Regions from separate parts of the Streptomyces sp. NPDC004111 genome, predicted to be linked through region 2. Evidence: predicted binding sites of a transcription regulator. Region 2 holds the regulator's gene; each other region holds the start of a gene.
What was found. The regulator HspR, encoded in region 2, represses chaperone genes until heat shock. The targets are predictions, from matches to a motif close to TTGAGNNNNNNNNNCTCAA.

Region 1 (10,028 bases), on a different contig from region 2:
TCGATCTCGTTTCGGCCGTCCCCGAGGCCGGCGACTCGCTGATGGTGACCCTCTTCGGAGAACCGATCCTGATCGTTCGCGAGCAGGACGAGGACGTCCGGGCCTACCGGTGCCTCCGCAAGCCCCGGGGGGCGCCGCAGCCCATCCGGTGTGAGATTCGGTACGGCAACATCTTCGTGAACCTCGACAAGTCCGACCACGTCGTCTTCGAAGCGGGCAGTGCCTCGCGCCCCGCCTCGGGGTCCGCACCGCGGACCGCACAAGCCACCCCCCGCAGTGCCTGAAGCGATTCCCCCGTCGTCACCAATCGCTCAGGCGCTTCCCCCACACAGCGGCGTCCTCGTGAACCTGAACACGAGGGCGCCGCTGTGCTGTCCTCCTACCGGGCCTGTTCCACCCGGGGCGCCGGGGCCGCCGCCTTCTTCGGCGGGTTGCCCGCGTTGCCCATCGCCCGGGTGAGGGTGATCTCGATCAGTACCCGGTTCGGGTTGACCCTGGCCGGGCGGTAGCGCTCGCTGTAGCGCCGTACCGCCTCCTCGATCGCCTCCGGTTCCCTGCGGACCCTGGCCCGGCCCTCCAGCGTGGCCCACTTCGAGCCGATCACCTGGCAGACCGCCGCGAGTGCCCCCTCCTCGCCCGCGGCCAGGACGTTGCGGACCTTCTTGCTGTTCCCGTCGGCCGTCACCCATGCCGTGCCCGCGACCGGGTCGTAGGTCACTCCCACGGGCACCACGTGCGGGGTGCCGTCCGGACGGTGAGTGGTCAGAGTGGAGAAGTGGTACCCGGTCCAGAAGGCGAGGTACTCGGGGTTCGGGTCGCGTGGGTCGATGGCCATGCCCGGCAGATTAGCCCGGTGCGCGCCGAGCAAAGCTGAGTGGAATAGACTCAACTTTGTGCACGTTGGAAGAGTCATAGGACTTGGTAGCAGCTACCGCCGTAGCTGTGTCACTGCCGGCGCATAGGAGGAGAGAGCGGACGTGGAAGCCGAGCTGACCAACAGGAGCCGGGACGCGATCAACGCGGCCACCCAGCGGGCCGTCACCGACGGCCACCCCGATCTGACCCCCGCGCATCTGCTGCTCGCACTGCTGGAGGGCCAGGACAACGAGAACATCGTCGACCTGCTCGCCTCCGTCGAGGCCGACCAGGCGGCGGTGCGCGCCGGGGCCGAACGCCTGCTCGCCGCGCTCCCCAGCGTGACCGGCTCCACGGTCTCGCCACCGCAGCCCAACCGTGATCTGCTGGCCGTCGTCGCGGACGCCGGGCAGCGCGCGAAGGAGCTGGGCGACGAGTACCTGTCGACCGAGCACCTGCTCATCGGCATCGCGGCCAAGGGCGGCCAGGCCGCCGACGTACTGAAGAACCAGGGCGCGAGCGCGGAGCAGCTGCTCGACGCATTCGAGAAGAGCAGGGGAGGGCGCCGGGTGACCACTCCGGACCCGGAGGGCCAGTACAAGGCCCTGGAGAAGTTCGGCACCGACTTCACGGCCGCCGCGCGCGAGGGCAAGCTGGACCCGGTCATCGGCCGTGACCAGGAGATCCGCCGCGTGGTGCAGGTGCTGTCCCGCCGTACCAAGAACAACCCCGTCCTCATCGGCGAGCCCGGTGTCGGCAAGACCGCCGTCGTCGAGGGACTCGCCCAGCGCATCGTCAAGGGCGACGTGCCCGAGTCGCTGAAGAACAAGCGGCTGGTGTCGCTGGACCTCGGCGCGATGGTCGCGGGCGCCAAGTACCGCGGCGAGTTCGAGGAGCGGCTGAAGACCGTCCTCTCCGAGATCAAGGAGAGCGACGGGCAGATCATCACGTTCATCGACGAGCTGCACACGGTGGTCGGCGCCGGCGCGGGCGGCGACTCCGCCATGGACGCGGGCAACATGCTCAAGCCGATGCTGGCGCGCGGCGAGCTGCGCATGGTCGGTGCGACGACCCTCGACGAGTACCGCGAGCGCATCGAGAAGGACCCGGCGCTGGAGCGGCGCTTCCAGCAGGTGCTGGTCGCCGAGCCGTCCGTCGAGGACACCATCGCGATCCTGCGCGGCCTCAAGGGCCGTTACGAGGCGCACCACAAGGTGCAGATCGCGGACTCCTCGCTGGTCGCCGCCGCGACCCTGTCCGACCGGTACATCACCTCCCGCTTCCTGCCCGACAAGGCCATCGACCTCGTCGACGAGGCGGCCTCCCGGCTGCGGATGGAGATCGACTCCTCGCCCGTCGAGATCGACGAGCTCCAGCGGTCGGTGGACCGGCTCAAGATGGAGGAGCTGGCGCTGAAGAACGAGACCGACGCCGGTTCCGTGCAGCGCCTGGAGAAGCTGCGCCGCGACCTCGCCGACAAGGAGGAGGAGCTGCGCGGTCTGAACGCCCGCTGGGAGAAGGAGAAGCAGGGCCTCAACCGGGTCGGTGAGCTGAAGGAGAAGCTCGACGAACTGCGCGGCACCGCCGAGCGCGCCCAGCGCGACGGCGACTTCGACACCGCCTCCAAGCTGCTGTACGGGGAGATCCCCGGCCTGGAGCGCGAGCTGGAGGAGGCCGCCGAGGCCGAGGCGGAGGTCCGCGAGGTCGACACCATGGTCAAGGAGGAGGTCGGGCCGGACGACATCGCCGACGTCGTCGGATCGTGGACCGGCATTCCGGCGGGCCGCCTCCTGGAGGGCGAGACGCAGAAGCTGCTGCGCATGGAGTCCGAGCTGGGCAGGCGGCTGATCGGACAGACCGAGGCCGTGCAGGCGGTCTCCGACGCCGTGCGCCGCACCCGGGCCGGCATCGCCGACCCCGACCGGCCCACCGGGTCCTTCCTGTTCCTGGGTCCGACCGGTGTCGGCAAGACCGAACTGGCGAAGGCGCTCGCGGACTTCCTCTTCGACGACGAGCGGGCCATGGTCCGCATCGACATGAGCGAGTACGGCGAGAAGCACAGCGTGGCCCGTCTGGTCGGCGCCCCGCCCGGCTACGTCGGGTACGAGGAGGGCGGCCAGCTCACCGAGGCCGTGCGCCGGCGCCCGTACAGCGTCGTACTCCTCGACGAGGTCGAGAAGGCCCACCCCGAGGTCTTCGACGTGCTCCTCCAGGTCCTGGACGACGGCCGGCTCACCGACGGCCAGGGCCGGACGGTGGACTTCCGCAACACCATCCTGATCCTGACCTCCAACCTGGGCAGCCAGTACCTGATGGACCCGGCGACCGCCGAGGACGTCAAGAAGCAGCAGGTCCTGGAGGTCGTACGGTCCTCCTTCAAGCCGGAGTTCCTGAACCGGCTCGACGACCTGGTGGTCTTCTCCGCCCTGGACAAGGAAGAGCTGGCGCACATCGCCGAGCTCCAGATCGGCCGGCTCGCCAAGCGGCTCGCCGACCGGCAGCTCACCCTGGACGTCACCCCCGACGCCCTGGCCTGGCTGGCCGAGGAGGGCAACGACCCGGCGTACGGCGCCCGGCCGCTGCGCCGCCTCATCCAGACCGCCATCGGCGACCGGCTGGCCAAGGAGATCCTGGCGGGCGAGGTCAAGGACGGCGACACGGTGCGGGTCGAGCGGGTCGGGGACGACCTGCTCGTGGGCCCGGCGACCGGCGCCGGAGCAATCTCCACGGAGGTCTCCACGGAGAAGAAGCTGTAAGGGGTGCAATGACTGCCCAAGGGTGCGATTCGCGGCGTTCTCTAAGCCCGCAGCGGATCGCGCCCTGCGGGGGTTGCGTTCACCCTCCCGGGATGGGAGAGGATGACCGGAACCGTACGAAGGGAAATACACGGTGAGCATCGACCCGTCCTCGATTCCGAATTTCGGGGGACAGCCCGAACCGCAGCCCGAGGGACCGGCGGGCCCCGTCGTCCCCGACCAGGACCTGGTCAAGCAGCTTCTCGACCAGATGGAGCTGAAGTACGTCGTCGACGACGAGGGTGACCTCGCGGCGCCGTGGGAGGAATTCCGCACGTACTTCATGTTCCGCGGCGAGGACGACCAGCAGGTCTTCTCGGTACGGACGTTCTACGACCGGCCGCACAGCATCGACGACAAGCTCCAGCTCCTGGAGCTCCTCGACGACTGGAACCGCCGCACCCTGTGGCCGAAGGTCTACAGCCACACCCACGACGACGGCTCCGTGCGCCTCATCGGCGAGGCCCAGATGCTGATCGGCACCGGCGTCTCCCTGGAGCACTTCGTGTCCTCCACGGTGAGCTGGGTCCGTGCCTCCATCGAGTTCGACAAGTGGGTCGTCGAGCAGCTCGGCCTGGAGAAGGACGTCGACTCCTCGGTCGAGGGCGACGACAAGGACGGCGACAAGGGCGAAGAGGCCTGAAGCCTCGGGTCCCTTTCCCGGACGCGTCACCCCTGAAGCAGCACGACGAAAGCCCGGCCCGAACGGCCGGGCTTTCGTCGTTCCCGCGGGGGCTGCCGTGCGGGATTCGCGCGGGCGCGGGCAGGAATTCGCGCGGGCGGCGGACGGGATCGGGTGCGGGCGGAACACCGGATTGGGTGCGGGCAGCACACCGGATCGGGTGCGGGAGCCAACCCCGAGGAGGGAATTTCCCTCTCCTTGGGCGCGATCGAACGATTTTTCCCCACCGGCCTGCCCCCCGACCCAGGAGCTTCCATGAATCAGCTCGGCAGCCCCGCGTCCTGGCCGCCGCCCCCGCCCCAGGGGCACCCGCAGCAGTCCCCTCCGCGGCAGGGATTCCCCCAGCAGGCCCCTCCGCAGCAGGCTTTTCCGCAGCCGGGGCATCCTCAGCCGGGTCCGCCGCAGCCGGGTCCGTCGCAGCAGGCGCCCCGCAGGCGGCGGTCCCGGATCTGGCTGGTGCTGCTGGTGGTGGTCAGCGTGCTGTTCGGGGCCTGTCTCGGCGTGGCGGGCTCCTGGGCGTACCGCACCGGCTGGTTCGAGCAGGGCGACCCGGTCTCCTTCGGGCCGGAGGGCGGGGCGATGGGCACGGGGGACGACGGGGACGCGCCCGCGCCGAAGCCGGGGGAGCCCCAGTCCGAGGCGGCGCGCAAGACGCAGCTGCCGACCGGGCCGAAGGCCGAGTTCACCACCCAGAACTCGATATCCGACGGCACGAAGATCGCCGTCACCACCCTCGCCGGAAAGAAGTCCGGCTTCACGGGCAAGGTCTGGGTGTGGGCGCCCAAGCAGTACTTCGACCCCCGGTACGCGCAGAGTGGCTTTCCCGTACTGATCGCCCTGCCCGGCGGCAACGGATATCCCAACAACTACTGGATGGGCACCGACCTCAAGCTCCAGAGCAGCATCGCCGCCTGGTCGAAGGAGCGGAAGAGCCTGCCGTTCGTCGTGGTGATGCCCGTGCTGAACCCGGACGCGACCCACTACTACGACGGCAGCGACATCCCGGGCCAGGCGAAGATGGGCACCTGGATGACGGAGGACGTGCCGGACTTCGTCCGGGCCAACTTCCGCACCTTCAAGTCGCGCGACGGCTGGGCGTTCATGGGCTCCTCGTCCGGTGCCTTCGTCGGCCTCAAGTCCGTGCTGAAGCACCCGGAGAAGTTCAAGGCCGTGATCGCCTCGGGCCCCGACACTGTCCCGGACTCCCCGCTGTGGAACGGCCACGAGGCCGAGCGCCGCGCCAACGACCCCGAACGGCTGGCCGCCGCGCTCTCCGCCAGGCCCGCCGACCCCGCGAAGGACGTCTATCTGGCCTTCCAGACCGGCAGCAGGGAGGCGGGCGCGGCCAACACCCGCAAGTTCGCCGAGAAGTACGGAAAGGGCCAGGTCAAGACCAGGATCAATGTGATCCAGAACGGCAGCCACAACGCCAAGACCTATGTGCAGGGCATGGCGGAGGGCTCCATCCAGTGGATCAGCGAACACATGCAGGCGCCGATCCCGTCCCCGTGAGACCGGTGGGGCGGGGACGGGCGGCCCGGAGACCGGAGACGTGGTGCGCGCTCGCGCGGCTCCGTCACACCGGCACCGGGGCGACCGTGACCAGGTACGTCCCGTAGGCCATCGACACCCCGGCCAGGGCGGTGAGCACCACGGCCGCCGTCCTGCGCCGGGTCCGCGCCAGCGCGCAGGCCAGCGGCAGCAGCAGCGGGAAGGCGGGCAGCAGGAAACGCGGCTTGGACTCGAAGAAGCCGGCCCCGCCGAGCACGATGACCACGAGCACGCCCGTGAAGACCAGCAGCGGAAGCGGCGGCCGGCGCTGCGACCCGCACACCAGCAGGGCCAGCAGCAGCACCGCCGCACCCACGATCACCAGCGACATCGAAAACGCGAACAGCTCCGGAGCACTGACCAGGTGCCGCACGAAGCGCAGCGCCCCGATGCCGAAGTCGAAGCGCGAGGACCAGTCCGCCTGCACGGCGAAGTAGCCGCCGAGCGGATCGCCCTTGACCATGCCGACCCGCAGTACGTACGCGACCCAGCCGAGCGGCGCGAGGGCCGCCCCGGCCCACACCCGCCGGCCCGCGCGCCCCCGCGTCCGCACCAGCTCCCAGCCCGCCGTGACCACCACGGCCGCGATCAGCGCGACCGCGCTCGGCCGCGACAGCCCCGCCAGTACGGCGAGGGCGCCCGCCCACAGCCAGCGGCGCGTCAGCAGCGCGTACAGCGCCCACGCGCAGAGCGCCACGAACAAGGGCTCGGTGTACGCCATCGTCAGCACGATCGAGTGCGGCAGCAGTCCCCACAGCAGCACGGTCAGCGTCGCGGTGCGGCGGCCGTACAGCCGGTCGACGACGGCGAAGATCCCCCAGGCGGCGGCAGCGGCGGACGTCCAGGAGACCAGCAGCCCGGCACCGCCCGGCGTCACCGGCAGTACGGTGTGCACCGCCCGGATCAGCCCCGGGTACAGCGGGAAGAACGCCAGGTCGCTCTGGACGACCGCGCCGTCCGCGAGGGTCGAGGTGTACCCGTAGCCGTGCTCGGCGATCCGGGTGTACCAGAGCGAGTCCCAGGACTGGCCCAGCAGCCGCAGCGGCGACTTCCCGGTCCGCCACGCCCACAGCGCCATCAGCAGCGCCCCGGTCAGCCGCGCCGCCGCGAACAGTCCGAGCGCGGGTGCCGCCCGCCGGAGCGCGGCCCGCGCCGGCGCGGCGGCCGGGGGGCGTACCGCCTGGGCGGGAACGGTCGTATCGACAGTGGCGGTGCCGACGGACACGGGGCTACCTCCGGGCGCGGGGCGGACGCGGGACGGCCGGGGGCGGCCATCATCCCGACCTTGATCGCCCCGGGCGCCGGGCGCGAGCCCTGGTCGGCCGTCCGGGTGGATACGGCCGTTTCACGTGAAACATCAACGCCCCAGCCCCTTGAGCCGCCCCACCGCCTCCTCCAGCACCTCGCGCTTCTTGCAGAACGCGAAGCGGACGAACGGCGCGCCCTCGTCCCGGTGGTCGTAGAAGACCGCGTTCGGGATGGCGACGACCCCGGCCCGGCCCGGCAGCTCCCGGCAGAATTCGAAGCCGTCCGAGGTGCCGCCCAGCGGGCGGATGTCGGTGGTCACGAAGTACGTGCCGGCCGGGCGGTAGACCTCGAAGCCCGCCTCGGCGAGACCGTTCGCCAACAGGTCCCGGCGGGCTCCCAGTTCGGCCCGCAGGCCCTCGAAGTACGTGTCGGGCAGGGCCAGCGCCTCGGCGACGGCGTACTGGAAGGGCCCGGCCGAGACGTACGTCAGGAACTGCTTCGCCGACCGCACGGCGGCCACCATGTCCCGCCCGCCGGTCACCCAGCCGACCTTCCAGCCGGTGAAGGAGAACGTCTTCCCGCTCGACGAGATGGTCGCCGTGCGCTCCCGCATACCGGGGAAGGACGCGAGCGGCACGTGCTCGCCGTCGTACACCAGGTGCTCGTACACCTCGTCCGTGACCACCAGCAGATCGCGCTCCACCGCCAGTTCGGCGATCGCGGCCAGCTCGGCGCGGGTGAGGACGGTTCCGGTCGGGTTGTGCGGGGTGTTGAGCAGGAGCAGCCGGGTGCGCGGGGTGATCGCGTCGCGCAGCTCGTCGAGATCGAGGTGGTACGCGCCGTCGCGCGGACGCAGGGTGACGGGGACCCGGCGCCCGCCCGCCATCGCGATGCAGGCCGCGTAGCTGTCGTAGTACGGCTCCAGGGCGATCACCTCGTCGCCCGGTTCGACCAGCGCGAGGAGGGCGGCGGCGATGGCCTCGGTGGCGCCCGCGGTGACCAGCACCTCGGTGTCCGGGTCGAACGCCAGGCCGTACCTGCGCTGCTGGTGGGCGGCGATGGCGTGACGGAGTTCAGGGACGCCGGGGCCCGGCGGGTACTGGTTGCCGCGGCCGTCGCGCAGCGCCCGTACCGCCGCCTCGCGCACCTCTTCGGGGCCATCCTCGTCGGGGAACCCCTGGCCGAGGTTGATGGCACCGGTACGGACGGCCAGCGCCGACATCTCGGCGAAGATCGTCGTCCCGAACTCGGCGAGACGGCGGTTGAGGAGCGGGCGGGGCGCGTCGGAACTGCCGGAGGGGGAGGTCATGGCGCCATCCTGCGCGGAACCTCTGGACTTGCTCAAGTGTGCTTTGGGCGCGGTGGCGTCCGGGAATCCCCCGGTCACGCGAGCCGGACGGCTCGCGACGAGAAGCGAACTCTTCGCTTTCGGGGGAACGGAAGGACGGTGAGGGCCCATGGCCACCATCGGGTTCGTGATTCTGGCCGCGATCCTTGTCTGCGTCCTCATGGCGGTGGGGAAGTCGAAGCAGACCGCCCAGCGCAGGACCTCGCTCCGCAAGGGCGCGCCGCGCCGCAAGAAGAACAACAGCTGGTGGGCCGGCGGTTCGGGCGGCGGTGGCGGGGGCTGCGGCAGCTCCTCGTCCTGCGGCAGCTCCTCCTGCGGAGGCGGGTCCTCCTGCGGTGGTGGCGGCGGCGGTGGCGGGTGCGGCGGAGGCAGCTGACACGGGGCTGCCGGTCCTTCGTACCGGTACCGCACGCCCGGCGGAATTAGGGGTCGGTCGAACGACTGCCCTTAACTCCCGCCGGGCGTCCTTTTGTTGAACAGATGAACCGTGTGGCCCCCGGGGGGATGGAAACCCAGTCAAGTTGGGTAAAAACGCTAGGTGCGCGACACACTTCATGATTCCCTCGCTGTTGAAAATTCGTCAGCGATCCCCAGGGGCCCCCGTCGGCCCCTCGACCACAGAAGTCACCGGAAGATTTCGCAGGTCCACAGGCTCGGAAGTCCCCGGAAGACCTGAACGTCCCTGGAATCCCCGGCCCCGGATTCCCTCGGTTCCTCGCGGACCCGAGCGGGCGGTCCCCAGCTCCACTCCGTCTTCCTCCGGCGTGTCCCTGGCCCACCCCCCACTGCGTGTTTGCGGAGCCCCCACATGCTCACGACCCTCAAGACCGTCTACACCGACACGTGTGCCGCCGATCTGGCCTGGGCACTCGGCCGGGAACCGTTGCCGGCCCTCGCCGTACTGGATCTGGAACTGGCCGGAGCGAAACTCCAGTTGCGTCTGCTCGGCGCCTCCCACCAGGTGATCCTCGACCGCAGCGGCGGCTCCTGCTCGGAGACCGTGGCCTGCATCCCGGGGAGCAGGACCCCGTTGCCGCTGGGCGTCTCCAAGCAGGTGGGCGAGTGGGACTACGAGTTCGCCGCCCGGGTGGAGAACCTGTCCGAAGCGGCCTTCGCGGGGCGCGCGCAGGAACTCCTCGCGCTGGTCGCGGACCACCCCAACGGCCTCGCGGGTACGTTTCCGGGCAGCCCGCACGCCTTCACCGCGCTGCTCGCCCGGTACAAGGGCGACGGGCTGTACAGCTGGCGCACCTGGCACGCCTACCCGCAGGAGGGGCAGCTGGTGGTGACCAGGACCCGGGTGCGGACGCGGGTCCGGGCGGCGGTGCCGACCCCGGCCCCGGGGGAACGGGTGCCTGCCGCGCTGTGAGGCGGGGGTGTTCCCCGCGTTTTCCCCGTGAGGCGGGGGCGGGGCGGGTGTCCGTGCGCCGGATCGTGGTGCGGGGTTGTATGCCGCCCGCACGCCAGTTGCACCCTTGTGGGTGACAGATTGCAAGCATGTCGTGACGTAGCGTTCCCATCATGATCCAACCGGCCTCCGCCTCAGCCG
Region 2 (10,028 bases):
CGACGATGTGGTCGATGTGCTCGATGTCCACCGGGCACTGCTCGACGCAGGCGCCGCAGGTGGTGCAGGACCACAGGACGTCCGGGTCGATGACGCCGTTCTCCTCGACGGTCCCGATCAGCGGGCGCTCGGCCTCCGCGAGGGCGGCGGCCGGGACGTCCTTCAGCTGCTCCTCGGTGGCCTTCTCCTCGCCCTCCATGTCCTTGCCGCCGCCGGCCAGCAGGTACGGGGCCTTGGCGTGCGCGTGGTCGCGCAGCGACATGATCAGGAGCTTGGGGGAGAGCGGCTTGCCGGTGTTCCAGGCGGGGCACTGCGACTGGCAGCGTCCGCACTCGGTGCAGGTGGAGAAGTCGAGGATGCCCTTCCAGGAGAACTGCTCGACCTGGCTGACGCCGAAGGTCGCGTCCTCGGCCGGGTCCTCCCAGTCGATCTCCTTGCCGCCGGTGGTCATCGGCAGCAGCGCGCCGAGCGCGACGTCGCCGTCCGCCCTGCGCTTGAAGAAGATGTTGGGGAAGGCCAGGAAGCGGTGCCAGGCCACACCCATGTCGGTCTTCAGCGCGACCGTGATCATCCAGATGAACGAGGTCGCGATCTTCAGCGCCGCGAAGAAGTACGTGAGGTTCTGCAGCGTGGAGAGGTCCATGCCGCGGAACCAGGCGACGAAGGGGTACGAGATGAAGAAGGACGCCTCGTAGGAGTTCACGTGGTGCTGGGCGCCCTCCAGGGCGTGCAGCGTGAAGATGCAGATGCCGACGATCAGGATGACGGTCTCGACGAAGTACGCCTGGCCCGCGTTGGAGCCCGCGAAGCGGGACTTGCGGCCCGGCTTGTTCGCCTTGCTCAGCTGGCGGACGACGATCAGCACCAGGATGCCGAGGATCGTCATGGTGCCGATGAACTCGACGAACATGTTGTACGGCGCCCACTCGCCGACGATCGGGAGCATCCAGTCGGCCTTGAAGAGCTGGCCGACGGCGTTCACGATCGTCAGCAGCAGCGAGAAGAAGCCCACCGCCACGAACCAGTGCGCGACGCCGACGACGCCCCACTTGTTCATCCGGGTGTGGCCGAGGAACTCCTTGGCCACGGTGACCGCGCGCTGCCAGGGGTAATCGGTGCGGGTACCGGCGGGCACCGGCTGACCGAGCGTGACGAACCGATAGATCTGGAAGATCGCACGGCCGAACAGCGCGACGCCGACTGCCATGAGGACCAGCGACACGATGATCGCGGCGAGTTGCATTTGGGGGCTCCTCGGGCCTGCGAGGGTGGGTGACGGAGAGCCTGGCGGTCGATCGGGGAGTGCCAGGCGCCATGTGTGATTACTAAGCGGTAACTTATCCAGTCGAGCTGAGATTACCCGCTTGTGTCGTCGCACAGTAGCTTCGCGCCCGGTGATCTGCGTCGCTGAGGCAACCCTCAGTGACGATCATTACGTCGAGGGTCGCGAGGGCCCCCGCGCTCGACGGCCGCCCGCTCGCGAGTGCCCCGTGTCCCTGCGCGAGGGGTGTGCCGGCGGGGCGGGGCGGGGCTCAGTGGGCGGTGCGGGCGTTCAGCACCACGGGGACCGTGCGGGCCAGGATGGCGAGGTCGACGGCCAGGCAGTGCGTGTCCACGTACTCCAGATCGAGCAACTCCCGCTCGTCCCAGGGGAGTTCGGAATCCCGGTGGATCTGCCACAGGCCCGTGATGCCGGGGCGCACCGCGAGGCGGCTGCGGGCGGGGCCCGTGCGGGCGAGGTCCGCCACCGGCTGCGGGCGCGGCCCGACCAGGGACATCTCCCCGCGTACGACATTGATCAGCTGGGGGAGTTCGTCGAGGGCGAAGCGGCGCAGCAGGCGGCCGGCCGCTCCTGCGTCCCTCGTGCGGAACTCCAGCATGGCGAAGGGTTTTCCGCCCAGCCCCGCCCGGGTCCGGCGCAGCAGCGCGTCCCCGGGGGAGGTGGCCGTGAGGACCGCGAAGGCGGCTGCCAGGACCGGGGAGAGGAGGACCAGCAGCAGCGTGCCGCCGGCCAGATCCAGGACTCGTTTCGCGGACGGGGGGCGGATCTCCCGCATGCTCCGCATCCTTTCGTGGGATCTTTGACCGACTTCATGCGAATAGTCGGATTTGTGGAAATGACTCTCGCACGAGGAACTACCGGCGGTGGGTGTGCCACGCATGCCGCTCAGCCGGACGGCAGAGGTCGGAGAGGTGGTTGTGGCATGCGTGCCGTGGTGACAGGAGGGGTCGGGGTCCCGGGCCCCGGTGCGTGCCCGGCGGCTGCCGGTGCGGCGGCTTCGTGTGCGGTGGCCGGAGTTCCGCTGCCGGTGCGGGGGGCCTGAGGGGGTGGTGAGGATGCCGAGACTGCCGAAGCCGTCCCTGCCGGCCCCGCTGGCCGCGCTCGCCTCCCGGGTACGGGCCCGGCGCACGCTCAGGCTGGTGTGCGGCGGGCTCGCCCTGCTGGTCGGGGTGACCGCCGTCGCGGGCTGGCTCGTGTACCGGAAGATCGACGGCAACATCCGTACCGACGAGGCGACCGCGGCGGCACTCGCCGAGCACGGCGCCGAGCGGCCCGAGCGTCATCCCGGCAGGGCGCAGAACATCCTGCTGCTCGGCTCCGACTACCGGAAGGAGGCGGGCAGCGAGCGCTCGGACACCGTGATGCTGCTGCACCTGGCCGCCGACCGGAAGCGGGCCGAGGTGCTGAGCGTGCCGCGCGACCTGCGGGTGGACATGCCGAGCTGTCTGCGGCCGGACGGCGAGTACAGCCTGGCGCAGAACGCCCAGTTCAACTGGGCCTTCCAGTTCGGCGGTGCAGCCTGCACGATCCGGACGCTGGAGCGGCTGACCGGGATCCGGATCGACCACCACCTGACCGTCGACTTCAAGGGCTTCACGAAGATCATCAACGCGGTGGGCGGGGTCGAGGTCGACCTCAAGAAGCCGGAGCACGACCCGAACGTCGGGCTCGACCTCTCCGCGGGCCGGCACGTGCTGCGGGGCGAGACCGCGCTGAGCTACGTACGGGCCCGGCAGTACGTCGGCGACGGCAGCGACCTCAACCGGATCAGCCGCCAGCAGGACTTCGTCAACCGGCTCGCGACCAAGATCCGCACCGACGGCACCCTCACCAACCCGGCCCGGCTCTACCCGGTGCTCGACGCCGCGACCTCCGCACTGACCGCCGACGCCGGGCTGGACTCGCTCGGCGAGCTGTACGAGGTGGTCAGCAGCCTGCGCGCGCTGCCGCCGGGGGCGCTGAGCTTCACCACGCTGCCGCACCACCAGGCGCCCGACCACTGGTACCGGCTCGACCTGGAGCAGCCCGAGGCGCGCCGGGTGTTCGACGCGGTGAAGCAGGACAGGCCGGTGCTCGCCGCGCTGAAGGCGGCCCGGAAGGAGCCGACGGAGGACCCTGCGGAGCCGGAGTTCGAGCCGGTGCACGACGAGTACGAGTAAGGGAGCCGGGAAGAAGCCCCAGGTCAGCGCCGTGCCGCGCGATGTATGAGTGAGATAAGAGCCGAAGAGTTGAGTCCCCTCCACTCAGCTCTGTTGACGCCGTGGGTCTGGTGATGCATCCTTGAGCCAGATCCACTCAAGTACGTAACTGGAGGAATCCGAAATGGCACGTGCGGTCGGCATCGACCTGGGCACGACTAACTCCGTCGTCAGCGTTCTCGAAGGCGGCGAGCCCACCGTCATCACCAACGCAGAGGGCGCCAGGACCACGCCGTCCGTCGTCGCCTTCGCGAAGAACGGCGAGGTCCTCGTAGGTGAGGTCGCCAAGCGTCAGGCGGTCACCAACGTCGACCGGACGATCCGCTCGGTCAAGCGCCACATGGGCACCGACTGGAGCATCGACCTCGACGGCAAGAGCTTCAACCCGCAGCAGATGAGCGCCTTCATCCTGCAGAAGCTCAAGCGCGACGCCGAGTCCTACCTGGGCGAGAAGGTGGCCGACGCGGTCATCACCGTCCCGGCGTACTTCAACGACTCCGAGCGTCAGGCGACGAAGGAGGCCGGTGAGATCGCGGGCCTCAACGTCCTTCGTATTGTCAACGAGCCGACGGCCGCCGCCCTGGCCTACGGTCTCGACAAGGACGACCAGACCATTCTCGTCTTCGACCTCGGTGGCGGCACCTTCGACGTGTCGCTCCTGGAGATCGGCGACGGCGTCGTCGAGGTGAAGGCCACCAACGGTGACAACCACCTCGGTGGTGACGACTGGGACCAGCGCGTCGTCGACTACCTGGTGAAGCAGTTCCAGGGCAACCACGGTGTGGACCTGGGCAAGGACAAGATGGCTCTCCAGCGTCTCCGTGAAGCCGCGGAGAAGGCGAAGATCGAGCTGTCGTCCTCCACCGAGACGTCGATCAACCTCCCGTACATCACGGCCTCCGCCGAGGGCCCGCTGCACCTGGACGAGAAGCTCACGCGCTCGCAGTTCCAGCAGCTGACCTCCGACCTGCTGGAGCGCTGCAAGACGCCGTTCCACAACGTCATCAAGGACGCGGGCATCCAGCTCTCCGAGATCGACCACGTCGTTCTCGTCGGTGGCTCGACCCGTATGCCGGCCGTGGCCGAGCTCGTCAAGGAGCTCACCGGTGGCCGCGAGGCCAACAAGGGTGTCAACCCGGACGAGGTCGTCGCCATCGGCGCCTCGCTCCAGGCCGGTGTCCTCAAGGGTGAGGTCAAGGACGTCCTGCTCCTCGACGTGACCCCGCTGTCCCTCGGCATCGAGACCAAGGGCGGCATCATGACCAAGCTCATCGAGCGGAACACCACGATTCCGACGAAGCGCTCCGAGATCTTCACGACGGCCGAGGACAACCAGCCGTCCGTGCAGATCCAGGTCTACCAGGGCGAGCGCGAGATCGCGGCGTACAACAAGAAGCTCGGGATGTTCGAGCTGACCGGTCTGCCGCCGGCCCCGCGCGGCGTGCCGCAGATCGAGGTCGCCTTCGACATCGACGCCAACGGCATCATGCACGTGGCCGCGAAGGACCTCGGCACCGGCAAGGAGCAGAAGATGACCGTCACCGGCGGCTCCTCGCTGCCGAAGGACGAGGTCAACCGGATGCGTGAGGAGGCCGAGCAGTACGCGGAGGAGGACCACAAGCGCCGCGAGGCCGCCGAGACCCGCAACCAGGCCGAGCAGCTCGTGTACCAGACGGAGAAGTTCCTGAAGGACAACGAGGAGAAGGTCCCGGGCGAGGTCAAGACCGAGGTCGAGACCGCCGTCACCGAGCTGAAGGAAAAGCTCAAGGGCGAGGACACCGCCGAGATCCGCACGGCCACCGAGAAGGTCGCCGCCGTCTCGCAGAAGCTGGGCCAGGCCATGTACGCCGACGCCCAGGGCGCGCAGGCCGCGGGCGCCGAGGGCGCCGCTCCGGGTGCCGGTCAGGCGCAGGCCGAGGACGACGTGGTCGACGCCGAGATCGTCGACGACGAGAAGGACAAGAAGGGCGGCGCTGCCTGATGACGGAGGAGACTCCGGGCTTCGACGAGAAGCCCGACGTCTCTCCCGGCACGGACGACGCCGAGCCGAAGGCCGCCGAGACTTCCTCCAAGGAGGAGGGCTCGGCGGCCCCGGCCCAGGACGCCGGTGCCGCGAAGGACGTCGCACTGACGGCCCAGCTGGACCAGGCCAAGATGGCGCTCAACGAGCGCACGGCCGACCTCCAGCGACTTCAGGCCGAGTACCAGAACTACCGTCGCCGCGTGGAGCGGGACCGGGTCACGGTCAAGGAGATCGCCGCGGCGAACCTCGTGTCCGAACTCCTCCCGACGCTCGACGACATCGGCCGGGCACGGGAGCACGGCGAGCTGGTCGGCGGCTTCAAGTCGGTGGCCGAGTCGCTGGAGACGGTGGCCGCGAAGATGGGCCTCCAGCAGTTCGGCAAGGAGGGCGAGCCCTTCGACCCGACGATCCACGAAGCCCTGATGCACAGCTACGCGCCGGACGTCACCGAGACGACCTGCGTGGCGATCCTGCAGCCCGGTTACCGGATCGGCGAGCGTACGATCCGTCCCGCACGGGTCGCGGTCGCCGAGCCGCAGCCGGGTGTCACGGATCAGAAGTCGGAAGACTCCGATGACAAGGAGAGCGGTGACCCCGAGAAGGGGTAGTACCGCACCTGGGAGTCCGAGAGGAGGGACGTCGAGGAAATGAGCACGAAGGACTTCGTCGAGAAGGACTACTACAAGGTTCTCGGCGTCCCCAAGGACGCCACCGAGGCCGAGATCAAGAAGGCGTACCGGAAGCTCGCCCGCGAGTTCCACCCGGACGCCAACAAGGGCAACACCGAGGCCGAGGAGCGCTTCAAGGAGATCTCCGAGGCGAACGACGTCCTCGGCGACACCAAGAAGCGCAAGGAGTACGACGAGGCCCGCGCGCTCTTCGGGAACGGCGGCTTCCGCCCCGGTCCCGGAGCGGCGGGCGGCGGCTCGTTCAACTTCGACCTCGGCGACCTCTTCGGCGGCGCGGCTGGCGGCAGCGCCCAGACCGGCGGCTTCGGCGGCGGCATAGGGGACGTCTTCGGCGGCCTCTTCAACCGCGGCGGTACGGGCACCCGTACGCAGCCGCGCCGCGGCCAGGACATCGAGTCCGAGGTCACCCTCAGCTTCACCGAGGCCGTCGACGGCGCCACCGTGCCGTTGCGGATGTCCTCCCAGGCCCCCTGCAAGGCCTGTTCCGGCACCGGCGACAAGAACGGCACCCCCAGGGTGTGCCCGACCTGCGTCGGCACCGGCCAGGTCTCGCGGGGCGGCGGCGGAGGCTTCTCCCTCACCGACCCCTGCGTCGACTGCAAGGGCCGCGGCCTGATCGCCGAGACCCCCTGCGACGTCTGCAAGGGCTCGGGCCGGGCCAAGTCCTCCCGCACGATGCAGGTGCGCATCCCCGCCGGTGTCACCGACGGGCAGCGCATCCGGCTGCGCGGCAAGGGCACCCCGGGCGAGCGCGGCGGTCCGGCCGGCGACCTCTACGTCGTCGTCCACGTCGACGCCCACCCGGTGTTCGGCCGCAAGGGCGACAACCTCACCGTCACCGTGCCCGTCACCTTCGCGGAGGCGACGCTCGGCGGCGAGGTGAAGGTGCCCACCCTGGGCGGCCCGCCGGTCACCCTCAAGCTGCCCGCCGGGACGCCCAACGGGCGCACCATGCGGGCCCGCGGCAAGGGCGCGGTCCGCAAGGACGGCACCCGCGGCGACCTGCTGGTCACCGTGGAGGTCGACGTGCCGACCAGGCTCAACGACAAGGCCAGGGAAGCCCTGGAGACATACCGTGAGGCCACCGGGGACGAGGATCCCAGGGCCGCACTCTTCCAGGACGCGAAGGGAGCATAGGAGAGCATGGACGGCCGACGACGGAACCCTTATGAGCTGACCGACGAGTCACCGGTGTACGTCATCTCGGTCGCCGCTCAGCTCTCCGGTCTGCACCCGCAGACCCTGCGCCAGTACGACCGCCTCGGCCTGGTCTCCCCGGACCGCACGGCCGGGCGCGGCCGGCGCTACTCGGCCCGCGACATCGAACTGCTGCGCACCGTCCAGCAGTTGTCGCAGGACGAGGGCATCAACCTGGCCGGCATCAAGCGCATCATCGAGCTGGAGAACCAGGTCGCGGCGCTCCAGTCCCGGGTCGCCGAACTCTCGGCGGCCGTGGACGGGGCCGCCGCCGCCCTCCAGCAGCGCGAGGCCCAGGTGCACGCCTCGTACCGCCGCGACCTGGTCCCGTACCAGGACGTGCAGCAGGCGAGCGCGCTGGTGGTGTGGCGGCCCCGGCGGCCGGGCGAGCCGCAGGGGCAGTAGGCCCCGGAAGAAGCAGGACGGCGAAAGGGCCGGACGGACCTCGGGTCCGTCCGGCCCTTTCGTGTGCCCGCCGCTTGGCACCAAGCGTGTGCCCGCCGCTTGGCACCAAGTTCGCGGCCGGGTGCAACAAGCTGACACCGCAGGCCCTGGAGTGCGTTCCGTGCCGCTGGCAATCTTTGTCCCAGAGCCAAGGACGCGCGAAAGACGCAGGTCGGACGCGTCAGGCACAAGCACTTCGGAGGCAGCGATGAAGATCAACAAGTGTGTCACCAAGGTCACCACGGCCCTGCTCCCCGCGCTGGCCCTCGTCGCCCTCGCGGCGCCCGCGGAGGCGGCGGCGCCCGCCCCGCGGTCCGCCCCGGCGGCCACCGCCCCGGCCGCGGACCCGCAGGCCGCCGCGGCGCCGGCCACGGCCGCGCAGAGCGACACCCCGCCGGTGGTGGGCTGCGTGAAGCCGCTGCCGAAGCCGGTGCGCGAGGCCGTCGGCCATCTCGTGCAGAAGCTGCCGCCGGCCCTGAAGGACGCCATCGCGGGCCCGAAGTGCGGCGTCAACGGCTGGCAGTGACGGGCCGGTGAGCGAGGAGACGTCGTACGAAGCGCTGGTGGTGCGAACCGGCGGCGCGGCGGGGGCCGCCGAGACGGCGGTCATCCGGCTGGTGGCGGGACTTCCGCCCGGCTGGACCTGCACCGAGCAGGTCGGGGAGGGCTGGATCCGGATGTGGATCCGGACCGCGGACGGCGTGCCGGAGGGTGCGGCCCGCGGCTGGCTGGTGCGGGCCCTGGGCGACAGCGCCCTGGCGGGGTGGGGCGAGGGTGCCCCGGCGGGGCGGGGCGAGGATGCCCCGAAGGACTCCCGCCCCGGGAACCGGCGCTAGCGCCAAGCGCCCCGGGAACCGGCGCCGGACCGGGAGGACCGGTCTGGTCCCCGGACCTCGGGCGCTGGTGCCGATGCCGGTGCTAGATCCAGCCCCGTTCGCGGGCGAGCAGGGCGGCGTGGGCGCGGCAGGTGGCGTTCAGGACGCGCAGCAGCTCGGCGATGTGCCGGCGGTAGGTGCGTACGGAGATGTCGAGGTTCCTGGCGCCCGTCTCGTCCTTGCCGACGCGGCACATCTGCTCCAGCACCCGCTGTTCCAGCTCGGAGAGCAGGTGCTGCGGGGCGGTGTCCGGTTCGCCGGACGGGGGCAGTTCGGTGGCGTCGGACCAGATCTTCTCGAAGAGGGCCAGCGCGTTGGAGACCAGACCGGCCTGCTGGGTGACCAGCGCGCCGCGCGAGGTGTCCGCCGGGTCCACCGGAACGAGCGCGGTCCTGCGGTCGTAGACCAGGATCCGCTCGGAGAGGCTGTCCGCGACCCTGATCTCGGCGCCCTGGTCGGCGAGTTCGCGCAGGTAGGCGGCGGTCGGCGGATGGGTCAGCGACTCCTTGAGGATGACGCTGCGGATCCGGACGCCGCGGACCAGGCAACGGGTGTCCAGGGGGCGGGAGTGTTCGATGTTCTCCGCGGTGAGTGCCGCGTAGGGCTCCACCGAGAGGATCTCCTCCCGGGCGAAGAAGGCCAGGTCGTCGATGCGGGTGCGGATCTGGGAGAGGACCTCCATCCGCTCCACGCTCTGCGGCGGGCGGGACCTGACGTCCTGCTCCGCGCGGAGCTCGGCGACCAGCGCCCGGGACCGGGTGACCAGCTGCAGCTGCTCGTGCAGGTCGTGCAGCCGCAGATGGGTGAGCCGCTCGACCGCCTCCTCGGGGTCGGCGGCGGACAGGGTGCCGGTGACCTCCGTACGGCGCAGCAGGCCGAGCTCGGCCAGCCGGCCGTGGGCCTCGCGCACCGTGTCCCGGGGAACGTGCAGCAGGAGATGGACGTCGTCGCACAGCGTGTGCGGATTGCGCAGGAAGTGGCGGTAGAGCTGCTCTTCCGTCGCGTCGAGTCCGAGTGTGAAAAGACTGGCTCCGTTCACGGCTTCCCCCCATGGAACGTTCGGTCGCACTGAAAGGAAACAGTAATGCACGTGTAAAGAGGGGTCGGCGAGGAGTGAACGCATCCGAATGGATCAGAAACCGTCGTTGGGGGAGGCTGCTTTGAGGACTGTGACCGAGAGACACGCGTTGGATTTCTCCACTCTTACGGGCCGGGAGGTGGAGGTGCTCCTGCTGCTTGCTTCGGGGGAGCAGAACCGCTGGCTGGCCCGTCGCCTCGGGATCGCGGAGCGCACCGTGCGTGCGCACACTTCCAGCATCG
Region 3 (10,028 bases), on a different contig from region 2:
CGGCAGCGGGCTGCCGGCGGCGTGAGGCGGCCGGCGCGGCCGAAACCGGTCCGCGGTGGTGCGGTTTTGGCCAATGCCGCACCCGAACCGGCCGCCGACGTCCCTGAACCTGTGAAGGTTGCCTCAACGGGGGGCAATGTGAGGTGAGTCATAGACGTGACGGGATATCGGGGCGGATGGTGAGCGTTGTCTGCACGGGACGCGGCCTCGGAAGCGGTCCCGCCAACAGCAGTCGAACGCGAAAGACGCGGCCGAAGGACACGGGCGTGGCTTGACGATTCCGGCCGCGCGCCCGTGGGTGCGACGCCCGGGGGAATGGGGCCTCACACCGTGGACCGCGCAGCGACGAAGCAGAGGCGAACCTGCCGACGGCAGCGGACGGCGACCGCTCCGGAACCCCTGAACGCCGTACCGGGCCGGCACCCCGCCGCGACGGCGGCCTCCGGACCGTGGGGCGCGCCCCTCACCGACACGCCCACCGCCGACGCGGAAGCCCCCGGCACCGCCACGGACGCCCCGGCCGCACCCGTCTCCGGTACGAGCCCGGCCGGCCCCGCCGCCGACGCCGCCCGCACCCACCCCCGGACACCCCCGTCCGCCGGGCGCTGGCACCTCTGGCACCTGCTGCCCACGCCCACCGGCACCCCCTTCACCTTCTGCTACGCCCTCGTCCTCGTCGCCACCTCGCTCTACGCGCAGCTCGGCGACCCGGCCACCGTCTCCGCCGCGCTCCGCGCCTCCAGCACCGACGTCGCACACCTCACCAGCAGGCCCGTGCTCGCCCTGGTGGGCAGCGCGCTCTGGGTGGCGGGCGGGCTCGCCTCCCCGTACGCCCTGGGCTTCCTGGTCGTGCTCACCGCGCTGGAGCGCCGCATCGGCGGACTCCGCACCGCCGGGGTCTTCGCGTTCGGGCACGTGGTGGCCTCGCTGGCCACCGAACTGCCGGTCGGCATCGCGGTCTGGGCCGGCCACCTGCCCGAAACCTCGCTCCACCGGCTCGACTTCGGCATCAGCTTCGGCCTGATGGCGTGCGTGGGCGCGCTCGCCGGGGTGCTGCGGCTGCCGTGGCTGCGGTGGGGGCTGCTGGGCGTCGTCGGCCTCGTACTGCTCCAGGACCTGGTGGCGTACGCCGATCCGCTGACCGCGCTCGGCCATCCGCTGGCGCTCTGCCTGGGGCTGGCGACCTGGCCCCTGGTGCGCCGCTGGAAGGCCCGCAGGGCCGCCCCCTCGTACCTCTGAGCACCGCTGTGACGTGGGTCTCCCATGATCCACCGATGAGTTGACGCCCTCCGTACGGTCATACCTGGTGACCGTTGGCCTACGGAGGGCGTTTTCCGTGTCGAACATGCAGAAGCAGCTCCAGCACACCTGCGACGAGCTCGTCGGGTCCGGGGCCGAGCGCGGCATCCAGGTGTCCGTGTACCGGCACGGGGAGCCGGTCGCGGAGGTCGTCGCGGGGGTCGCCGACCCGGCGACCGGCCGCGCGGTGCTCCCCGACACCCCCTTCTACAACTACTCCATCGGCAAGGGCGCCACCGCGACCGTCGCCCACCTGTGCGTCGAGCGCGGCTGGTTCGGCCCCGCCGGGTACGAGACGCGGGTGGCCGAGCTGTGGCCGGAGTTCGCGGCGCACGGCAAGGAGGCGGTGACACTGCGGCACGTCCTCACGCACTCCGCGGGCGTGCCCGGCGTCCCGGCCGGCACCACCGTCGCCGACGTCTGCGACTGGGACACCATGTGCGCGGGCCTCGCCGACGCCGAACCGTGGTGGCAGCCCGGCACGGCCGTCGGCTACCACGCCTACACCTTCGGGTACCTGGTCGGCGAGCTGGTGCGGCGCGCCACCGGACGGGGCATCGCCCAGGTGCTCCGCGAGGAGATCACCGCTCCGCTGGGCGTCGCCGACGAGCTCTTCTTCGGGATGCCCGAGGACCAGCAGCCGCGTCTGGCCCGGCTGGAGGACGGGCCCGCCGGGGACTTCGACATGAGCACGCTGCCCGCCGACCTCCCCATGTTCAGGGCCGCGCCGATGGCCCTGCTGCCGACCGCCGCCCTCGGCAACCGTCCCGACATGCTCGGCGCGGACGTCCCGGCGGGCGCCAAGACCTCGGCGCGTGCGATCGCCCGGATGTACGCGGCGCTGCTGGACGAGGTGGACGGCGTACGGCTGCTGCCCCCGGCGCGCACCCGCGAGGCGACGGCCCGCGCCGCAAGCGGCCCCGACCAGGTCTTCGGCAACGAGTCGACCTGGGCCCTGGGCTACGCACTGGGCCTGCCCGTCCCGGAGGGCGACAGCACGGAGACCGTCTTCGGCATGGGCGGCGCGGGCGGCAGCTGGGCCGGTGCGGACACCGCGACCGGCACCGCGTGGGCCGTCACCAAGAACGTCCTCAGCCAGGACTTCGGGACGGCGAACCGCCTCACGGGGATCGTCCGCGCGGCGGGCTAGCCGCGGTCCGGTACGCGTGAGGTCCCCGCGCCCAGGCGTCCGCCGGGCGCGGGGACCTCACCGGCCGGGGCCGGTCAGACGCGGTCGGCCGCGATCAGCACGTACTGGAAGGAGCCGTCCCGGTACGAGTTGATGAACGCCTCCTCGATCCCCGTGACCAGCGACGACGTGGCGCGCAGCTCCCAGTAGGGGAGCGTCTCGGGGGTCAGGTCGACGATGGCCTGGGGGACCAGCCGGTTGTCGGCCATGGCCTTCAGGTACTCCCTGCGGGAGTGGATGTTGCACTCGAAGTGGGCGTTGATCTGGGAGACCCACTTGGAGGGCTGGCCGTAGCGGGGGTTCCAGCAGCCGGTGATGGTCACGTACCGGCCGCCGCGCTTGAGGACGCGGGAGTGCTCGGCGAAGAGGTCGTCCAGGTCGACGTACATGCTGGACTCGTTGTTCCAGGAGGCCGTCGCCGAGCCGGTCTCGAAGGGGGTGTCCAGCATGTTGCACACCTGGGCCCGGACGTGGCTGTCGATGCCCAGTTCGCGGGCGCGCCGGTTGGCGAACTCGGCCTGCTTGGCGGAGAGGGTGACGCCCTCGGCGCGGCAGCCGAAGCGCTGGTGGGCCATGACGGAGGAGCCGCCGCGCCCGCAGCCCGCGTCCACGACCGTGTCCTGGTGGCCCACGGCGCCGAGGTGGTCCAGCAGCACGTCCGTCTGGGCGGACTCCAGGCGGTGCAGTTCGGCGATCAGCCGCTTCTCGTACGAGCTGTCCCCGGTGTTCCCGAGCGCCTCGTGGTCGACCGCGCCGACACCGTAGTGGTGGTGGTAGAGCCCGTCGACGTCGCCGAGACGCAGGTTCACGGGCCTGGCTTCCTGGTCCCAGTAGCGGGCGATGTCGCCCTGGTAGGGCGAGGCCGGGGAGGGGACGGAAACGGAGGTGCCGTTGGCGATATCGGTGCTGGTCACAGTGGGAAGTGCTCCTTACCAGAAGTCGGGCAGGCTGTAGCGGTAGGTGTTCGTCCGATGCCAGTCGTGGTTGCCGTCGACCCAGGCGGCCACGCCCCGCAGGAAGCGCAGCACGGTCGGGACGGGGCAGGCGACGGCCAGGGCCGCGGCCTCGGACTCGAAGGTGTGCATGAGGTCGTTGTGGACCTCGACCGCCTTGAGATAGGCGTCCCGGTCGGACAGCCCCTCTCGTTCGGCGATCAGCACCGGCAGGTTCAGGTGGAGGCCGGGGCTGTTGAGCTCCTTGGTGTAGGAGTAGAGGTCGTTCATGACGGTGGTGGCGTTGCCGGCGAGCGCGACGACCCGCTGCATGTCCGGCCTGGCGTGCAGGTCGGCGGGGAGTTCGTAACCGCCGACCGTGTCGGTGATGGTGGGGCAGGGGCGGAAGTTGTTGAACTGGCGCATCGCCAGGTACTCCCACACCTCGGGCACCTGCTCCGTCTGCGCCCAGGCGGCCTCCGCGAGATAGCCCAGGTGCAGCCGGGCCATGTCGTGCCGGAACCGGTCGGCCTGGGAGGGGCTCGCCATGCGTACGAAGTACTCCATGGCCGAGCGGTACGCGCGGCGGGGGGCGTCCGAGTGGAGCGACTCCGTCCATGGCGGCTCGTACTCCTTGGTCGTGTGGACGGGGTCCAGTGCGGTGTGGGCCAGCAGCAGTCGGCTGCCGAGCCCGACGGGGGACCCGCCGTGGTCCTCGCAGTAGCAGTCGTCGACCGCGTTCTCCGCGACCATCAGGCGGGTGGCGACCATGACGTGCTCGACGGTGGGGGCGTCGGGGTGGCAGCCGACCATGTAGCTGCCGACGGAGAAGCCGTCGAACTCCTCCTCCCACTCCGGGGGGAACGCCTGGACCTCGTCCACCGCCCACCGCTTGATCCGGTGGCTGACCTCCGCCACCCGCGCCGGGTCCGGCGGCGGTACGGGGTGGAAGTAGAGGCCGGGGATCGCGGGCGCCGCCGCGTGCTCCGCGACCGCCGCGGCGGCGCTCTCCGCGTCCCCCGCCGCTTCCCCGTCCCCGGTCCGCCGCTCCTGCGCCGGAGGTGCCGGTGGCTCCTCGCGCGGCGTGAGGCTCAGACGCAGACCCTGCGTACCGAGACCGCTGGGGCCGCGCAGGAGCCGTTCCAGGGCGGCGTTCGGCGGGGGCGGAGCGGCGGGCGGGCTCGGCTGAGGGGATGACAGCCCGGGGTCGGGCATCCGTAACTCCTTGGCTCTCTGGGAGAGTTGGCGGTCGGGCGCGGGACGGCGTGGCGGTGGTGCGGGGCTTTCGGGGTTTCCGGGGTTTCCGGGGTTTCCGGGGCGCCGAGGGCGGCGCTAGTCGCGCCTGCGGAAGATCTCCACGTTCTCCAGCACGCCCAGCGCGTCGGGCAGCAGGACGGCGACGGAGTAGTACGTGGTCACCAGGTACGAGATGATCGACTGCTCGCTCATCCCCATGAACCGCACCGACAGACCGGGCTCGTGCTCGTCCGGCAGGCCGGTCTGGCGCAGCCCGACGACGCCCTGGCTGTCCTCGCCGGTGCGCATCGCGAGGATCGAGCTGGTCCCCTCCTTGCTGATGGGGATCTTGTTGCAGGGCAGAATCGGTACTCCGCGCCAGGCGGGCACCTGCTGGCCGCCGAGGTCCACGTGGTCGGGATAGAGCCCGTAGGCGTTGAACCCGCGGCCGATGGCGGCGATCGTCAGCGGGTGGGCGAGGAACAGCTTGGTGCCGCGGCGGCGGCACAGCAGGTCGTCGAGGTCGTCCGGGGTGGGCGGGCCCGAGTGGGTCTGGATGCGCTGCTTGAAGGACGCGTTGTGGAGCAGGCCGAACTCCCGGTTGTTGACCATCTCGTGCTCCTGGCGCTCCCGCAACGCCTCGATGGTCAGCCTGAGTTGCTCCTCGGTCTGGTTCATCGGCCCGTTGTAGAGGTCGGCGACCCGGGAGTGGACGCGCAGGATGGTCTGCGCGGCGGAGAGTTCGTACTCGCGCGGGTGAAGCTCGTAGTCTACGAAGGAGCCCGGCAGCAGGGCCTCGCCGGTGTGGCCCGCCGACATCGCGATCTCGGCCTCGCCGTGCCGGGTCTGGGGCCGGTCCGCCCGTTCGGCGAACCGCGCGAGGTGTTCCCGCAGGGCGGGCGAGGTGTCCCGTACGGAGTCGAAGTCGGCCCGGGACAGGGTGAGCAGGGTGCCGGAGGTCTCGGCGGTGGCCGTGCAGTCCCACGTCGGGTCGGTGTCCGTCAGCGCGCTCTCGCCGAACCGGCCGCCGTCGGCGACCACCCCGACGACGCTCACGTCCCCGTACTTGCCGAGCGAGGTCCGGCTGATCCGGCCGTGCGCGACCAGGTGGATCTGCTGGGCGGGGGCGCCGCGCTCGGCCAGCACCTCGCCCGCGCGGAACTCGCGCTGGACGCAGCGGTCGGCGAGCGCGGTGAGCACCTCGTCGTCGTCGAAGCCGCGCAGCAGGGCGAGTTCGCCCAGCTCGCGGGGGATGACCCGGACGTCGGAACCGTCCTGGACGAACTCGATGCTGCCGTCGCCCACGGTGTAGCTGAGCCGGCGGTTCACCCGGTAGGTGCCGCCCTGGGTCTCCACCCACGGGAGCATCCGCAGCAGCCACCGGGAGGTGATCTCCTGCATCATCGGGGCGGACTTGGCCGTGTGGGCCAGCTTGCGGGCGGCCGAGGTGCTCAGACTGGACTGCCGCGGCGGCACGACCTGTGCTTCCGGGCCGGTCTCAACGGTCATCGGGCGAAGTCTCCTTACGGAGGAGGGTGGTGACGCTGCGGAGAGTGACGGATGGTGCGTGGGGCGGGTCCACAGGTCGGTCCCGCGGGCCAGATCCACCGGAACGCTAACCGCCGGTCTGCCCGGATCGGCCGGAGAGCAGCCGGAGTTACTTCGATGCAGCGATCTTGATCCGCATCAGGTTTATCCGACTAACGGACGGTGCAGTGGGGTCCTCGCGGGTGCGGGGTGCGGGGTGCGGGGTGCGGGGTGCGGGGTGCGGGGTCCGGGGTGCGGGGTCCGGGGAGGGCGGCCCGTTCGCGCGGTACGGGGTGGGTGCCTCGGAACGCGCGACAGCCGCCCGGCGCGTGCACCGGGCGGCTGTCGGACTTCCCGTGGGGCGGACTTTCCGTGGGGCGGACTTCGGGCGAACCCGGGCGGCCGTCGGCGGCGCCTTCGCGGCCGACGCGCCTGCCCGGCGGGTCAGTTGAGGCCGGGGAGTGCGTCGATGACCCTGTCCAGCCTCGGGACCTTCTTCATTCCGTCGGTGGCCACCTCGTGCCCCTGGTAGATCACCGCGGTCATCACACCGTCCATGACCGGCGGGTCGGCGACCGAGACGCGGGGGAGGGCGCCGAAGTTCGACTCGGCGAGGGCGGACCGGAGTTCGGCCAGCTTGTCCGCGGGCATCTTGCCCTTCTTCGGCGGCTTCTTGCGGTCGACGGTGGTGTAGGTGCCGTCCTCGTTCACCAGCACGCTGCGGTGCCGGCCGTCGATGCCGCCGCTGACGGTGGCGGCGACGAGGCGTTTGCCCTGCGGGGGAGTGGGGTCGGAGGGCGGGACGGTCGGGGAGGGCGGCGGGGTCGTGGGCGGCGGGGTGGAGGGTGCCGGGGGCGTGGTGCTCTTGTCGTCGGCCTTCTGGGAGGGGACCGTGACGGAGCCCGGGGACTTCGCGGCGTCGGGCGAGGTGTTCTGACCGCAGCCGGTGAGCAGGAGTCCGCAGAGCAGCGCGGTGGTTGCCGCTGCCGTGGCCCTTGCGGTTGCTGTCGCGGCTGTCGCGGCGGTCGTTGCCGACGCGGCTGTGGTTGCCGTTGCTTTTGCGCCACCGTTTCGCATGGTGCTCCCGTCCTGTGCCGTCCGAGTGCCTTGGCGTGGTGAGTGTTCCGGTGTGGGGCCGGAACGGCTCCTTGCGCGGCTTGGACGATCCCACGCCCCCATCCGTTCCCTCCCGCCCCGGGGGCCCGCACCTTTTCACCCTCCCGCCGACGCCCTTGGGCGGCGCGACCGCACCGGTTTCGCTCCCGCCGCCGCTCCTTTGGGCGGCGGGGCCGCACGATTACCCACCCCCGCCCTCGCCCCCTTGGGCGGCGGGGCCGCACGACTACCCACCCCCGCCCCCGCCCCCTTGGGCGGCGGGGCCGCATCGTTTCACTCCCGCCCCCGCGCCCTTGGGCGGCGGGGCCGCCCCCCGGGGGCGGGACGGGCGGGCAAGGGGGCGGCGCCCCGGTGGAGCTGGGGCTTGGGGGTCCGGGCGGCTGCGGCGGTTCGCGGTGGGGCCACTGTTGCGGCGGCGCGGCGGGGGCGGGCCGGGCCGGGAGGGGTGCGGCTCCGCCGGGGGCCGCCCCATGCCCACCCGTCCCGCCCCCTGGGCGGCCCCGCTGCCCATGGGGCGGCGGCGTGGCTGCGGCGCGGCGGCGGTGGGGCTGCTCGGTCAGGGGGAGGGGGGTGTGGGGCGGAAGATTCCCGTGAGGGGGGAGACGCGGTGCCAGCCCAGCGTCGTGTACAGCGCACGCCCCTCGTCCGTCGCCCCGAGGACGCAGTCCTCCGCCCCCTGCTCCGCCGCACACGCCTCCAGCGTCCGCATGACCAGCGTGCCCAGCCCCTTCCTGCGGTGCAGCGGGTTCGTCTCCACCTGGTCGATCACCGCCGTGCGGCCGGTGACCGCGACCTGGCCGCGCACCCCGAGGCCGCCGTCCGCCGCCAGCACCAGGACCTTGGTGAGTCCCGCCCTGGTCCAGGTCCGCAGGGTGTGACCCGGGGGGACATCCGGGGCCGCCGTACCCGGGACCAGGGGCAGCGTCATCAGGTGCCCCGGGGTGTCGTACTCCCAGTTGTCCGGCATCCACGGCGCCACCGCCTCCGGCGGCTCCACGAACTTCACCCAGGTGCCCGGCGCCGCGTCCGGCCGCACCAGCTTGGTGACCGTCGCCTCGTCGGACGCGTACCGGTCGAAGAGGACGTGCCGGGAGACCGCCTGGGCCAGTCCGATGTCGATCGTCACGCCCCACGGCTGCGGCACGGGGTCGGCGGACCCCCGGGACACCGCCCAGCCCTGCGTCCAGGCACGTACGGCATCGGTGGTGGTGGCGAGTGCCATGGCGGGTCCCCCTGCGTGAGTAATAGTTCCAAGTGCGTTGGGACTATTACAGCGGCCCCGTTCCCCCGCGTCGATGCTGATCGCTCAGAGCGAACAGCGGAAAACGGGGCTTCGGGAACACCAGCAGGCTCATATGCATTGAGTCGGTATAGCTCAACTTCACTGCCCTAGGGGAGATCATGGCATCGACGTCCACACCGCTCACCCTGCCCGTGCTGCCGCTCGACGACGAGGTCGTGCTGCCCGGAATGGTGGTGCCGCTGGACCTGTCCGACACCGACGTTCGTGCCGCGGTCGAGGCCGCACAGGCCGCCGCGCACGCCAGTAGCAGCAAGCCGCAGGTACTTCTTGTTCCGCGCATCGACGGGACGTACGCCGCCACCGGCGTGCTCGGCACCGTCGAGCAGGTCGGCCGGCTCTCCGACGGCGACCCCGGCGCGCTCATCCGGGCCCGCGGCCGCGTGCAGATCGGCGCCGGCACGACCGGCCCCGGTGCCGCGCTGTGGGTGGAGGGCGTGCGGATCGACGAGGCCGACCCCGACCCGCTGCCCGGCGCCGTCGCCGAGCTGGTCAAGGAGTACAAGGCCCTCGCCACCACCTGGCTGAAGAAGCGCGGGGCCTGGCAGGTCGTGGATCGGGTGCAGCAGATCGAGGGCGTCTCGGCGCTGGCCGACAACTCCGGGTACTCGCCGTTCCTGACCACCGCCCAGAAGGTGGAGCTGCTGGAGACCGCCGACCCGGTCGCCCGGCTGCGCCTCGCGCTGGCCGCGCTCAGCGAGCACCTCGCCGAGCAGGACGTCGCCGAAACCATCGCCAAGGACGTCCAGGAGGGCGTGGACAAGCAGCAGCGCGAGTTCCTGCTGCGCAAGCAGCTCGACGCGGTCCGCAAGGAGCTCCGCGACCTGAACGGCGAGGCCGAGGGCGAGGAGTCCGACGACTACCGGGCCCGCGTCGAGGCCGCCGACCTGCCCGAGAAGGTGCGCGAGGCCGCCCTCAAGGAGGTCGAGAAGCTGGAGCGCTCCAGCGACCAGTCCCCGGAGGGCTCCTGGATCAGGACCTGGCTGGACACGGTCCTGGAACTGCCGTGGAACGAGCACACCGAGGACCAGTACGACATCAGGGGCGCCCGCGAGATCCTGGACGCCGAGCACGCGGGCCTGGACGACGTGAAGGAGCGCATCACCGAGTACCTCGCGGTGCGCAAGCGCCGCGCCGACCGGGGCCTTGGGGTCGTCGGCGGCCGTCGCGGCGGCGCCGTGCTCGCCCTGGTCGGACCGCCCGGCGTCGGCAAGACCTCGCTCGGCGAGTCCGTCGCCCACGCGATGGGCCGGAAGTTCGTCCGGGTCGCGCTCGGCGGCGTACGCGACGAGGCGGAGATCCGCGGTCACCGGCGCACCTACGTCGGGGCCCTGCCCGGACGCATCGTGCGCGCCGTCAAGGAGGCCGGCTCCATGAACCCGGTCGTCCTCCTCGACGAGATCGACAAGGTCGGCTCCGACTTCCGGGG

Region 1: clpB (ATP-dependent chaperone ClpB) is a predicted target of HspR. The motif match lies at 871-889, and genes of this name have one in related genera.
Region 3: lon (endopeptidase La) is a predicted target of HspR. The motif match lies at 8,660-8,678, and genes of this name have one in related genera.

The regions. Positions count from the first base shown of each region.
Region 1 is NZ_JBIAMU010000015.1:277,825-287,852, reverse strand. It holds gene ACFYVL_RS28575 ((2Fe-2S)-binding protein) at 1-284, shown strand, start outside; gene ACFYVL_RS28570 (pyridoxamine 5'-phosphate oxidase family protein) at 380-835, opposite strand; gene clpB (ATP-dependent chaperone ClpB) at 978-3,611, shown strand; gene ACFYVL_RS28560 (YbjN domain-containing protein) at 3,745-4,293, shown strand; gene ACFYVL_RS28555 (alpha/beta hydrolase) at 4,588-5,844, shown strand; gene ACFYVL_RS28550 (hypothetical protein) at 5,909-7,108, opposite strand; gene ACFYVL_RS28545 (pyridoxal phosphate-dependent aminotransferase) at 7,241-8,440, opposite strand; gene ACFYVL_RS28540 (hypothetical protein) at 8,589-8,855, shown strand; gene ACFYVL_RS28535 (DUF2617 family protein) at 9,288-9,848, shown strand; gene ACFYVL_RS28530 (polyamine aminopropyltransferase) at 10,001-10,028, shown strand, end outside.
Region 2 is NZ_JBIAMU010000019.1:189,222-199,249, forward strand. It holds gene ACFYVL_RS32790 ((Fe-S)-binding protein) at 1-1,243, opposite strand, end outside; gene ACFYVL_RS32795 (sugar transferase) at 1,533-2,057, opposite strand; gene ACFYVL_RS32800 (LCP family protein) at 2,338-3,441, shown strand; gene dnaK (molecular chaperone DnaK) at 3,605-5,461, shown strand; gene grpE (nucleotide exchange factor GrpE) at 5,461-6,111, shown strand; gene dnaJ (molecular chaperone DnaJ) at 6,151-7,329, shown strand; gene ACFYVL_RS32820 (heat shock protein transcriptional repressor HspR) at 7,336-7,794, shown strand; gene ACFYVL_RS32825 (hypothetical protein) at 8,042-8,359, shown strand; gene ACFYVL_RS32830 (hypothetical protein) at 8,367-8,669, shown strand; gene ACFYVL_RS32835 (helix-turn-helix transcriptional regulator) at 8,752-9,747, opposite strand; gene ACFYVL_RS32840 (helix-turn-helix transcriptional regulator) at 9,836-10,028, shown strand, end outside.
Region 3 is NZ_JBIAMU010000014.1:79,655-89,682, forward strand. It holds gene ACFYVL_RS26255 (TetR/AcrR family transcriptional regulator) at 1-25, shown strand, start outside; gene ACFYVL_RS26260 (rhomboid-like protein) at 331-1,239, shown strand; gene ACFYVL_RS26265 (serine hydrolase domain-containing protein) at 1,346-2,449, shown strand; gene ACFYVL_RS26270 (geranyl diphosphate 2-C-methyltransferase) at 2,524-3,402, opposite strand; gene ACFYVL_RS26275 (family 2 encapsulin nanocompartment cargo protein terpene cyclase) at 3,418-4,635, opposite strand; gene ACFYVL_RS26280 (family 2B encapsulin nanocompartment shell protein) at 4,753-6,165, opposite strand; gene ACFYVL_RS26285 (hypothetical protein) at 6,628-7,260, opposite strand; gene ACFYVL_RS26290 (GNAT family N-acetyltransferase) at 7,856-8,521, opposite strand; gene lon (endopeptidase La) at 8,701-10,028, shown strand, end outside.